DNA from 4 places in the Ruegeria sp. CH2 genome. Region 2 is predicted to be linked to each of the others. Evidence: riboswitches for the same ligand, from Rfam matches in the RefSeq annotation. Region 2 holds a riboswitch; each other region holds the start of a gene.
What was found. A riboswitch is a leader RNA that binds a small molecule or an ion and turns the genes downstream of it on or off. The one in region 2 is predicted to bind cobalamin.
Positions count from the first base shown of each region.

Region 1: another riboswitch for cobalamin. It lies ahead of ACR0M9_RS04315 (DUF1636 family protein); the one in region 2 lies ahead of ACR0M9_RS19885 (DUF4198 domain-containing protein).
Region 3: another riboswitch for cobalamin. It lies ahead of ACR0M9_RS18475 (hypothetical protein); the one in region 2 lies ahead of ACR0M9_RS19885 (DUF4198 domain-containing protein).
Region 4: another riboswitch for cobalamin. It lies ahead of ACR0M9_RS06310 (ABC transporter substrate-binding protein); the one in region 2 lies ahead of ACR0M9_RS19885 (DUF4198 domain-containing protein).

Region 1 covers NZ_JBQFQV010000001.1:864,424-867,576, reverse strand. Annotated here, with positions in the region: gene cobN (cobaltochelatase subunit CobN) at 1-539, opposite strand, end outside; gene cobW (cobalamin biosynthesis protein CobW) at 543-1,598, opposite strand; gene ACR0M9_RS04315 (DUF1636 family protein) at 1,603-1,977, opposite strand; cobalamin riboswitch at 2,072-2,276, opposite strand; gene ACR0M9_RS04310 (NAD(P)-dependent oxidoreductase) at 2,361-3,153, shown strand, end outside.
Region 2 covers NZ_JBQFQV010000024.1:15,190-18,342, reverse strand. Annotated here, with positions in the region: gene ACR0M9_RS19895 (cobalt ABC transporter permease) at 1-457, opposite strand, end outside; gene cbiM (cobalt transporter CbiM) at 454-1,065, opposite strand; gene ACR0M9_RS19885 (DUF4198 domain-containing protein) at 1,072-1,857, opposite strand; cobalamin riboswitch at 1,990-2,188, opposite strand; gene ACR0M9_RS19880 (ROK family transcriptional regulator) at 2,309-3,153, opposite strand, start outside.
Region 3 covers NZ_JBQFQV010000018.1:8,710-11,862, forward strand. Annotated here, with positions in the region: gene ACR0M9_RS18465 (DNA polymerase III subunit gamma/tau) at 1-843, opposite strand, end outside; gene ACR0M9_RS18470 (protein-tyrosine phosphatase family protein) at 1,016-1,528, shown strand; gene ACR0M9_RS18475 (hypothetical protein) at 1,520-1,927, opposite strand; cobalamin riboswitch at 2,018-2,236, opposite strand; gene ACR0M9_RS18480 (alpha/beta hydrolase family protein) at 2,369-3,153, shown strand, end outside.
Region 4 covers NZ_JBQFQV010000003.1:19,239-22,391, reverse strand. Annotated here, with positions in the region: gene ACR0M9_RS06320 (NADPH:quinone reductase) at 1-764, shown strand, start outside; tRNA gene ACR0M9_RS06315 (tRNA-Gln) at 855-929, shown strand; cobalamin riboswitch at 1,091-1,283, shown strand; gene ACR0M9_RS06310 (ABC transporter substrate-binding protein) at 1,437-2,441, shown strand; gene ACR0M9_RS06305 (FecCD family ABC transporter permease) at 2,456-3,153, shown strand, end outside.

The sequences.
Region 1 (3,153 bases), on a different contig from region 2:
CATTCGGGCAGGGTTTTCGCGCCCATCACTGGCCCGGCATAAAGCCCTGCTGCCAAGGCCATCTGGGCCAATGCGGCCTGCGCGGCGACTTCGCCGCCGGTGTCACACAGATGTGCCAGCCGCCTCAGGGTCGAGAGGGGCAGGGTCGAATACTCATCCAACCGAGTGTCTTCACGCCCATCCGCCGGTAAAACGGCTAACGCGATGCCTTTGGCTTGCGCCAGTGCCAGAACCTGTTGCAGCCCGTAAGACCAATAGGGCACGCCACCTATCAGACGGATCAGGATGCCCTTTGCGCCCTCAAGTGTCTGTTCGACATAGGTATCGACGGACAGAGGGTGCTTCAGCGCCGCAAGATTGGCCAGCCGCATCGTGGGCATCCGCCCCTCAGGCCCGCCGCCGCGATGCCAGCCCGCCGCGAAAGCGCCCAGGTCACTGTCGGAAAAGGACAGCACAACCAGATCACCCGGGCTTTGGCCCAGATCGGTTGGGGTCTCGGTTTCCTCGAGCCCGTGGCTTTCGCGAAAGACGACGTGCATGACTTACTCGGCAACCTCGGTCACACCCACGAGGATATCACGGATTTCGGCTTCTTTGATGTCGTCATGCTCGGCAATCACGACCAGGCGCGAGCGGCGCTCTTCACCGGGCTCCCACGGGCGGTCGTATTGGTGACGAACCCGCGCGCCGACAGCCTGAACCAGCAGGCGCATCGGTTTGCCAGCGACGGCGGCATAGCCTTTGACGCGCAGGATATTCAGCTCAGTCGCAAGACGTTCGATTCTGGCTACCAGTTCCGCAGGGTCGGTCTGTTCCGGCAACTCGACGATGATGCTCTCGAAATCGTCATGCTCATGATCGTGATGGCCATCGTGATGTGACGGGCGCGCGTCCATGTCATCTTCGGCGGCAGCCTCAAGGCCAAGCACGACACGTACGTCGACGACACCCTCTGCAACCTCGACGACGGGAAGCGGGCGCGGCGCCTCGGTGGCGATGATCTGTTTGGCTTTCGCGACACCTTCGGGACCTGCCAGATCGGGCTTGGTCAGCAGGATGATATCCGCGCACGAGATTTGATCTTCGAACACCTCGGACAAGGGTGTTTCGTGATCGATCGAGTCATCAGCCAGCCGTTGGGCATCCACCGCTTCAACGTTCGGAGCAAAGCGACCGGCGGCCACAGCCTCGGCATCGGCCAGCGCAATCACGCCATCAACGGTGATTTTCGAACGGATATCAGGCCAATCAAATGCTTTCAGCAGCGGTTTGGGTAGTGCAAGGCCGGATGTTTCGATCAGGATGTGATCCGGGCGCGGTTCCAGCGCCATCAGCGCCTCGATGGTCGGGATGAAGTCATCGGCCACGGTGCAGCAAATGCAGCCGTTTGCCAGTTCCATGATGTTTTCCGCAGGGCAATCCGGTATCGCGCAGGATTTCAGAATGTCGCCATCAACACCCACATCGCCAAACTCGTTAACAACAATCGCAAGACGCTTTCCCTGCGGGTTCTGCATCAGATGGCGCACCAGCGTGGTTTTGCCCGAGCCCAGAAAGCCGGTGATCACGGTGACGGGAAGTTTTTCTAGGTTCGACATGATCTCAGCCTCCAATCGGGGGAATGCGCGAGGCGCAGTTTTTGCGGAAATGTTCAGGACGGTCGCGCCACTTCACCAGACCATCGTCTGTGGCCAGATACTTGGTCACACCATCGATGATGACATCGACGTGATCGACTTCGTTCAGGTTCTCGTAAACAAAGGTCCAGCGATCCGGCCCGCCCCGAAGAACGATGGAACAGCCCTGATCGCAGTTCGAAAGGCATTCGACAGGTTTCAGAATGATGCCATCTGGCAGGGCAGCCTGTTCCAAGGCCTTGTGCAACAATGTGCCGGGACGCTCAGCATCATCCTCGAAGGGCAGACCCCGGCGGCAAGTCGTGCAGACCAGTAATTCTACCGGTGCGGTCTCGGTCATGTCTCTCATCCCCCCAAATCCTCTTCGCGGGGGACGGGGTTTCATGCGGGCACCACGTCTGCACATGGACCCGACACCGGAACACCCCGCCCGGTTTCAACTTCGGGTGTTGGCAGGTCTCCCGGCTTGCGGATGCCAGAGCGGTCGCTCTGTCGGATGTCCCGCCTTCCCGGCACAGGCCAGTGGCATTGGGCATCCTCTCCGGTCACGGTCGCGGGGGCGGCTGCGTTTGGCGGATGAACCGTTGACGCATTCCCTTTTCATCGGCTGTCGCCGACACCAACGACAGGGACATGCGGCACCGCTGACCCGCTTGTCAAGCGGTTCGCGCGCAACAAATAAGCCAAGGTGAAAAAAGCGACCTGTAGGCGTCGTTCGGCGGCATGAAGAACGTGTTCGGTATATGGTCGCATGACGGGAAAACGACGAACTTGGAGATGCGTCATATGAAAGTGGGATTTATCGGTCTGGGTAACGTAGGCGGCAAGCTTTCGGGATCCCTTTTGCGCAACGGCATTGATCTGACTGTGCATGACCTGAACGCGGATCTGGTGGCCGAGTTTGTCGCCAAAGGCGCAAAGGCGGCAGAAGGGCCCGCCCAGTTGATGCGCGATTGCGATGCGGTGATCACCTGTCTGCCGTCTCCGGCAGCATCGGACGCAGTCATGCAGGAGATGTTGCCCGAAGTGGGCCCCGGCAAGATCTGGATGGAGATGTCGACCACGGACGAGGCCGAAGTCAAACACCTGGGTGCCGAAGTCATATCGCGCGGCGGTGCGGCCGTCGATTGCCCGGTTTCTGGCGGGTGCCACCGTGCCGCGACGGGCAATATCTCGATCTTTGCGGGCTGCGACCGGGAAACGTTTGAACGAATTCTGCCGTTCCTGACGACAATGGGCCGCCGGGTTTTGCACACCGGTGAACTGGGCTCGGCGTCGGTGCTGAAAGTGATGACCAACTATCTTGCCACCGCCAACCTGATCACCTGCGCCGAAGCACTGGTTACGGCAAAGGCTGCGGGGATGGATCTGAACACGACCTATGAGGCGATCAAAATCTCGTCCGGCACGTCCTTCGTGCACGAAACCGAAAGTCAGGTCATCCTGAACGGGTCGCGCGATATTTCCTTCACCATGGATCTGGTGAAGAAGGATATCGGTCTGTTTCAGGAGGTCG
Region 2 (3,153 bases):
ATGCCGCTATTTCCCGACGCAGCGGGCGCAGCTCATCCCGAACGGCCCTGGCAATGACCTGTTGTTGTTCTGTGCTGAACACCGCCACTGTCTGGGCAGGTGCGTTTGTTGGCGGGGTGTCGGGTTCCGCTTCAACGCCCATGATCCGGGCGACATCCGCAGCGGGCATGGTGACCTCGGCCACATGTCCGGCACCAAGGTTTGCAAAGAATGTATGGGCCACCGGCGCGTTTGGCGTGTAGATAAAAAACCCGTCTGCATCTGTTACGATACGGCCCAGCTCGGCTCCGTCCGGGCCGTTGACGATGACCTCGGTATCGCTTGCCATGTCGCCGTTGGAAAAGCCGATTTCGCCTTCGATGGCGTCACCGGATTTAAACACTCCGGCTATGACCTTATGCGCCAAGGCAGGTAGGGGTGCGCAGCACAGCGCCAGAATGATTGCCAGATACCTCATGCGACCGCTCGTTTGACAAACAGCTCGGGCTTGACCTTGCGCGCCAGCAAAACCGCGAACCCAGTCAGGATCGCCTCGATCGCCATGACAGGAATATGTGCAAAGAAAACAAGCTTGGCCGCTGGCAGGAATGCATCCCCGGACAGGGCCAGTGAAAACGCAACCATGCCGGTTGTGGCGGCGATGGCAAAGGCACCGCCGACCCCGCCCCATATCGCACCTTGCAGAGGTGAGCCATGGGCGATCAGGCGGCCAAAGATCAGCCCGGCCAAAACCGCGGGCAACGCGATGTTCAGGGTGTTGATCCCCAATACCGTCAACCCGCCAAAGCCAAAGAAGACGGCCTGCAGCAAAAGCCCGACGAACAAGGCCGGGAATGCGGCCCAGCCCAACAAAAGCCCGGCCATACCGTTGAGGATCAGATGCACTGACGAAGGGCCAATCGGCACATGGATCAGCGATGCCACGAAAAAGCTGGCAGACAGCACCCCCGCAGTGGGGATGCGATCAAGATCCAGCGACCTGAGGCCCATGGCAATCCCACCCGCCGCAGCGACGGCTCCGCCGATCACGACCGGGTTGGACAAGGCTCCGTCAACGATGTGCATCTACGGTTACTCCAAATCCCAGGCGCGGATCCAGATGACCGCGTCCTGACTGAGTTCTTTGCCGTTGTGTTCGGTCACGGGACCGGCGCCGAGTGCGGCAAATCCCCAATATCCGGCTTTTGGAACGCCAAACGTGAAATACCCGTTATCATCCGAAGTTGCGACCAATGCACCACCCGGCATCGGCGAGACCGACGGGGCGGAAGCGGCCGCGCTTTCCATGTTCGGTTCTGCGGCCATGTACTCGATCTCGATCTCGGCACCCGCAACCGGTTGGCCTTCGGCCATAACCCGACCTGTAAACGTCGAACCCGCGATGATGTTGGTTGGTTTGTTGAGCGGGATGATCTCAACCGGCAGGCCCACCGGGTTCATCCAGTCGGTCGGCAGTTCATTGCGGTTCATGAATGCCTTGGCGATCTGCTGGATATAGATATCCTCGGATTCCTCATAATAGGGCTGGGGAACAGTCACCAACACATAGTCGCCCGACCGTTTGACGGGAACATAACCCTTGAATGCCGCGCCTTCGTTTTCGCCGCCGGTGAAACGTACGGGTTCCAGGGTATCCAGCAGATCGGTTTTCTGACCGTTGTGGATCACGTAGAATTCCTGCGGCTTGTCCAGATCCATGACATGCCCGTTCGAGAACGGATGCCAAAAGATCAGCTTGACCGGAACATTCCCCGGTGCGTCGATCATGGTGTCAGCGGTGTATTCCAGCAGGAAATGCGCATTTGCCATCGCTGGAAGCGCCATCGCCACAGCGGCTGCGGAAAGCAGCTTGGTCATCAATAGTCGTCCTTGTCCCATCGCACCAACCCCGGTACGAGATGCGTTTTGACTGCGGGGACGTCCAAGCTAAGCTGCTTTTTCAAGCATCCTGCTCCGACGCACATCCCGTCGCCGATTAGGAGTGCCCTTGTCAAAGGCACATGTCCGGCAGGTATCCTGACTTGCGGGTCAAAGCGTTGGGCTGGCCTTCCCGGATTAACTCCAGTGGCACTTCAGCCCTGCTCGCCGCTTACAGTTGCGGGTGCAGTTGCGGAGTTGGGCCAAAGCCCGCACCGCATTCCCTATTGATTCCAGAGCACGCCCCGGAACCGGACATGCCGAGCGGCTTGCCAGACTTCTTCGGCATCCGTCAACGATCAATTGCGCTGGCTGTCAAAAAGTTTAGCGGGCAATGCCCTTTTTCCGGCGGATCCGCTTTGGATAAAGGTCGGGGTTTTTCGGGAATGAACTACCCTTCGAGCAGGTATCTTTCCGACAATGGCAAACTGGCCGCCCCCAATGAGCGGGCATCCGGGCCTGCCGTCCCCACCTGCACCAAGGGCCGTTCAAGCCCGGTCAGGTTCATGTCAGATAGTTTGACCTCGACCAATTCCACCAGCCGCGCCTTGATGCCTGCGGGCATCCAGCCATCAATCTTGACAGATTCGAAGTCGATCAGGCTGCAAGACGAGACGATGGCATGTGCGATCCCGTGCGCCGCTTGTTTCAGCCAGTTCTCAAGGTGGGTTTCCGGTAGGTCCCAATGCTGTGTCGTTTCCCAGATTGAGCCGGCTGTTTCGGCATTCCCACCAACTGCGCGCTCCAGCACATAAAGACTGGCGACATCTATCAATGGTTTCACTCCGCCTGCGTCGTCCGGCACGGGCAATGGGCCAAGCGCACCGGCGTTTCCCCGCCCCGAAAAGATCGAGCCGTTCAGAACCACCCCGCCCCCGATGAAGAAGCCCACATAAAAATACAGGAAATCTCGTGGGCCTTCCGCCGGGCCAAAGACCAGCTCGGCACCGCAGGCGGCCGTTGCGTCGTTCTGCAGGAATACCGGCAAGTCATAGCTTGCGGCCAGCGCGCCTTTCAGGTCCGCGTCACGCCACGGATCCATTTTCTCCTGCGGAACCTGCAATGTCTGCGCCCAGTCCCAAAGGTAGAACGGCATCGCAATCCCAAGACCCGCGATCCGGCTGCGCGCCTCGGGCGACAGTGACGCCATCACTTTGTCGAGGCTTTCTTTGGAAAAGCTCAATGTCGCCTCGGGCGTCGGAAAATCATAAGTCCGCCGCTCACGGTGCCTGACAT
Region 3 (3,153 bases), on a different contig from region 2:
ACCGCTCAGTTCAGCGAGCGCCCCTGCCGCGTCACCACGCAGGATCATGTCCATCAGGTCCAGAACCCGTCCACGATCGGCCAGACCCAGCATCGCACGGACCTGATCCGCCGTCGTCTCACCGGCTCCGTGCGAGATTGCCTGATCCAGCAGTGAGGTCGCGTCGCGGGCCGATCCTTCTGCGGCGCGGGTGATCAACGCCAGCGCATCGTCGGCGATCTGCGCGCTCTCCGCCCCGGCGATCTTGCGCAGCAGGCCGATCATGTCTTCGGGCTCGATCCGGCGCAGGTCAAAGCGCTGACACCGCGACAGAACCGTGACCGGCACTTTGCGAATCTCGGTGGTCGCGAAGATGAATTTCACATGTGCGGGCGGTTCCTCGAGCGTCTTGAGCAGCGCGTTGAATGCGCTGGTCGAGAGCATGTGAACCTCGTCGATGATGTAGATCTTGTAGCGTGCACTGGCGGCGCGATAGCGGACACTGTCGATGATCTCGCGGATATCGTTGACGCCGGTACGGCTGGCCGCATCCATTTCCATCACATCGACATGGCGACCTTCCATGATTGCGACGCAATGCTCGCACTGACCGCAAGGCTCGGTTGTCGGCCCTCCGGTTCCATCCGGCCCGATGCAGTTCATGCCTTTGGCGATGATCCGCGCCGTGGTGGTTTTTCCCGTTCCGCGAATGCCGGTCATGATAAAGGCCTGCGCAATCCGGTCGGCCTCGAAGGCGTTTTTTAGGGTGCGCACCATAGCAACTTGACCCACCAGGTCGGCAAAGGTTTCCGGGCGGTATTTGCGGGCGAGAACCTGATAGGCGGGGCTGGGCGTGTCTGTCATGTCTTCTCGCTCGGATTCGGTGCTTCGGCACAGCGTAGTGGCGGCGGCAGTCCGCGTCCACTGTGGGGCGCGATGATTTTTTGTTTCAGAAACGGGCTGGTTTCCAACTAAACTGGTCCAGCGGATTTAATGACTCATTTCTTAAAGAGTACCTTGGGGGAGGACGCACTTCATGTCGCAGCTGGTCATTTTTGCTCTGCAGGTCGGAGGCGGAACGCTTGCCCTTACTTCAATGCCCGGGCGTGGCGGGGATTACGTCGGCGATCTGGATATGATTGCGGCTTGGAAACCGGGCCTTGTGATTTCAATGACGACGGATGTTGAAATGCTTCAGGATGGCGCGCAGCACTTTGGCAGCGACATCCAAAGCCGTGCCAGCCGGTGGGTTCACCTGCCGATCGAAGATTTTGGAGCACCGACGCAGGCGGTTCAGAAGGCCTGGCCAGAGGTCAGCGCCACGGCCCGACATGCGCTGTCGGGCGGTGGCCGGGTTCTTGTGCATTGCCGTGGGGGGTGCGGCAGATCCGGGATGATTGTTCTGCGACTGATGGTTGAATGCGGTGAACGCGCCAGCGACGCACTGGACCGCCTGCGGGCCGTGCGCCCCTGCGCTGTCGAAACCGATGCGCAGCTGGCCTGGGCGTCCCGGATCACCCCGGCACAGGTGGAAGTGGGATCAAGCTGACAGCTGCTGGGGTGCGTAGCCGGTTTTCCGGGGCCGGATCGTTGAAACCTCGATCATGGCGCAAGGCGGGTTCGCGACAATGCCCGAGGGCAGCGTGCTGAATGTAGGTCCGAAGATCAAATCGGCATAGGCATCAAGGTCCCGAATTGCCGTATCAGGGTGCGCCCCGCAGAAAACGCGAACGCTGTCGGATCGCGCTCGGATCGTTGCCATGCACCCTTCCGCGCAATGTGACAGCGCGCTGTTGCCTTCAAATTCGAAATCTTCGCTGGTGGCCGAAACCGCCTGCGCCATGGCTTCGGAAATCGAGCGGGCCAGTCGCGCCAAAGCCGGGCAGGTATTGCCCGTCCGCTGGCACACAGTTGCGCTGTATTCGTGTGACTTTGTCTTCCAGATCATCCTGCGCCCTCCGCGCGTGGTGGGCTGGATATTGGGGCAGGTGGGACAGCATCTCGCTGTCAGGACCTGCCCGGACACCCCGCCCGAGTTTCGGTTTCAGTTCCGATGGCAGGTCTCCTGACTTGCGGGTCATTGCTCTGCCGACCTTCCCAGCCCGTGGGCCAGTGGTATTTCGGCATTACTTACCGCTTACAGTTGCGGGGGCAGTCGCGGACTTGGTTGATATCTGTTTGACCAGACAAACCGCACCGTGTTCCCTTTTCATCCCGACCTCTTGTGGGGGCCGGAAACCATCACACAACCGCTAGCGCCTGATCGCGTTCCGAGTCAAGCCGATCTTTAGGCCGGACGTTTGGTCATGCTGGATGCGGTTTACGTTCCGGCTTAGTTTCGTCGGCATCGAAGGCAGGCAAACCATTGTTTCAGCGAAAGCCGGGGATCATGTTGGATACGGAACAGACGGTGTTGATCGAAGATTTCCGCTTTCCGTCAGGGTCCGTGACCTTGTCGGCGCGGCTGTACCGGCCAGTGGGTGAGCCGGAAACCGTTGTCGTACTTAACAGTGCCACGGGTGTGCCGCGTGACTATTATCAACACTTTGCGCGATGGCTGGCTACCGAGCGGGGGATAGCTTGCCTGACCTATGACTATCGGGACTACGGGCTTTCTTTGGTCGGCCGCCTGAAAGACGCAACTGCAACAATGGCGGATTGGGCGTTGATCGACATGCCAGCGGCACGGGCCGAAATGCGCAGGCGGTTTCCAAAGGCGCAGCAGTGGACCATCGGCCATTCCGTCGGTGCGATGCTGGGGCCGGTGCAGCCGGATATCGACCAGATCGACCGAATGATCGGTGTGTGTTCGGGGCTGGTGACTTTGAAAGATCACCCATGGCCCTATCGGGGGTTGGCAGGGCTGTTCTGGTATGGCCATGCACCGCTGATGGTGCGGGCGCTTGGGTATCTGCCCGGCAAAGCGATCGGGTTTGGTTCGGACCTGCCCGCCTCGGTCTACTGGCAATGGCGCAAATGGTGTACAGCCCCTCTTAGCTACGTTCCCGAGATCGGGCAGAATTTGCCTGATGCGCATTGGGGCAGTTCTGGAACACCAGTGGATCTGTTCACGTTCGAAGATGACCAGATGGCTCCGCCCGAGGCGGTTTGGCGCCTTGCTGATTTGTATGGCCCCGAGGCCAGACGCCACCTTCTGAAGCCTGCTGAATTCGG
Region 4 (3,153 bases), on a different contig from region 2:
TTGGCGATGGCGTACCCGCGACGCGGATTGGTCAGCGCGTGTGGATTTGGAACGGGCAATGGCAACGCGCGTTCGGTACAGCTGCCAGCCACATCACCCTGCCTGAATCTCAGGCTGTAGAACTGCCCGAGACGGTGTCACTTGAAACCGGAGCGATTCTTGGAATTCCGGGCCTTACCGCAAGCCACGCAGTGTTCTCGGGCGGCACGCCGCGCGGGCAAACCATTTTGATCCATGGTGGGGCGGGTACTGTCGGGTATCTGGCTGTCCAGCTTGCCAAATGGGCCGGAGCCAAAGTGATCGCAACGGCCAGCACCCGCAGCTTTGACCGGGTCAAGGCAGCTGGTGCAGATGTCGTTCTCGACTACTCCGGTGAACACCTTTCGGATCAGATTCTCGACGCAAATGATGGACGTGCAATTGGTCGAATCGTCGATGTCGAATTTGGACAGAACCTTGACACCAACATTGCCGTCATCGCCGAAAACGGCCGTATCAACGCATATGGATCTGCCCGGAATATGACACCCGTCTTTCCCTTTGGACCCATGATGTTCAAGGCAGTGACACTCGAGGCGGTCCTGATCTACCTGCTGCCCGTAGACTTGCGCGCCGCCGCAATAAAGACACTCCACAAGGCACTGGCTGATGGCGCATTGATCTGCCCCGTACATAAGGTCTTTACACTGGAAGAATGCGCTGCCGCCCATGCGATGGTACAGGAAGGCAACCGTACCGGAGCGGTGTTGATCGACACCAAATGAGAGGCCCTCAAAAAAATTTTACGGCGCTCGTTTTTTTTGCAAAACGCTCTTGAACCCTGCCATCAACAATCGTAGATAGCCGCTCACCGTTGGGGTGTAGCCAAGTGGTAAGGCAGCGGTTTTTGGTACCGTGTATCGTAGGTTCGAATCCTACCACCCCAGCCATGATTTTCCCTAATATCACACACTATGAATCTAGGTCCGGATTTTGGCGCGTTCTCAGCGGCTTTTCTGATATCAGCGCCATGTTGAGACGCGCAGGTGCATGCTCTTGCGAGAAAATAGGAAAGACCCCGGAGTTTTTTCTTGCCGCAGGGTAAGTGTTAAGGTACCCGCGTTTTACCGGTCCCGATGTGGCTAAGAGGGAATCCGAGGTGCCTTTTGGTGCCAACCGGAACTGCCCCCGCAACTGTAGGCGGCGAGCGCTGTCCATTTCCGTCACTGGGCCATTTTGGTCTGGGAAGACAGGACAGACAAAGACCCGTCAGTCAGGAGACCTGCCGGTATGAAACCGAAACACACCGGGCGGGGTTGTCCGGGGAGGTTGCCGAAGAAACGCGCCGGGCGGTCTATTTTCTACCCTGCGCTCACGGCAGGCAGTAAAGCGTCTGTTGCTTCGGTAAATGCCCATTCACCCGTTCTCTGGTCATTGACACATGGAGATCGATTGTCATGTTTCTACGCACTGGCCTGATTGGCCTTTCCTTGCTGGCTACCAGCGCTGCCGCCGAAGGAAACTTTCCCCTAACTATCGAAAACTGCGGTCACTCGGTCACGTTTGACGCGCCAGTGACGTCGTCAGTCACGGTCGGCCAAGCCGCGACCGAGGTGCTTTATGCGCTGGGTCTGGGCGAGCAGGTTCTTGGAACCTCGGTCTGGTTCAACGAGGTGCTGCCTGAATATGCCGAGGTGAATGCCAAGGTAGAGCGTCTGGCAGACAATGATCCCAGCTTTGAAAGCGTTGTTGCCAAGCGGCCGGGACTGGTCGCAGCGCAATATGAGTGGCATGTCGGACCCGAGGGCATCGTCGCCACGCGTGAGCAATTTCACGAACTGGGCATTCCAACGTACGTAATGCCTGCAGATTGCATCGGCAAAGACAATACAGTCGGCGGCGATGGCACCCGCCTGCAAGCGTTCTCGACCGATACGCTGTATCAGGGTATCGAAGAACTGGCGGCAGCCTTTGATGTATCCGAACGCGGCACGGACTTGGTTGCCGAGTACAAGGCCCGCGAAGCCGCAGCCGTCGCCAAGGCGCAAACCGTGAAGCTGGACGATGTGTCAGCCGTATTCTGGTTTTCCTCTCCTGAAATGGAAAGCGACCCGTTTGTGGCCGGACAGAAAGGCGCACCGGGATACATGATGAGTAAATTGGGTATCCGCAACGTCGTCGAGACGGATGAAGAATGGCCAACAGTGGGCTGGGAAACCATTGCCAAGGCCAATCCGACGGTGATTGTTATCGCCAAGATGGACCGCCGTCGCTTTGCTGCGGACGACTACCTGAAAAAGCTGGAGTTCCTGCGCACTGATCCGGTGACCAGCCAGATGGATGCGGTCAAGAATGACCGGATCGTCATTATGGATGCGCAGGCCATGGACGCCACCATCCGCGCAATCCCGGCGCTGGAGGATCTGGCCGAGAAGCTGGATACCATCGGAAACAACCTGTGAACGAGGTCGCCGCAATCTTACGGCAGGGTTTCAAGGCTGCGTGCCTTACCGTGCCATTGTTGATTGCGGCGGTTCTTGCGGGCGCGATGATCGGGGAAACCTCTCTGTCGCCCGATTTGGTTCTCTCCGTTCTGGCCAACAAGCTGGCCGGAGCGGACTTTCCTGTCGACCCAATTGATCAGGGTATTATCTGGAGCTACCGGATTCCTCGCGCTCTGGTCGCTGCGTCCTGCGGTGCCGGTCTGGCTGTCGCAGGGGTCGTGTTGCAGGCTTTGCTGCGAAACCCGTTGGCCGACCCTTACATTTTGGGCATTTCTGCCGGGGCCTCGACGGGTGCCGTGGCTGTAACCATCGCTGGTTTGGGTGGGGGGGCTTTGTCGCTGTCTTTTGGCGCGTTCAATGGCGCGCTTTTGGCTTTTGGTTTTGTCGCGTTGCTGGCCCGAGCCGCTGGCGCAGGGGGCGGACGGGTTGCGACGGCACAGATCGTCCTGGCGGGAATTGCCGGGTCTCAGTTGTTCAATGCGCTGACGGCCTTCATCATCGCCAAATCCGCCAATGCCGATCAGGCGCGCGGGATCATGTTCTGGCTGATGGGAAACCTCAGCGGCGTGCGCTGGCCGGATGTGTATCTGGCCATTCCGGTGGCCCTTGTCGGTTGGCTCATTTGCCGCTTTCACGCCAGAGCACTGGACGCCTTTATTTTCGGCTCTGA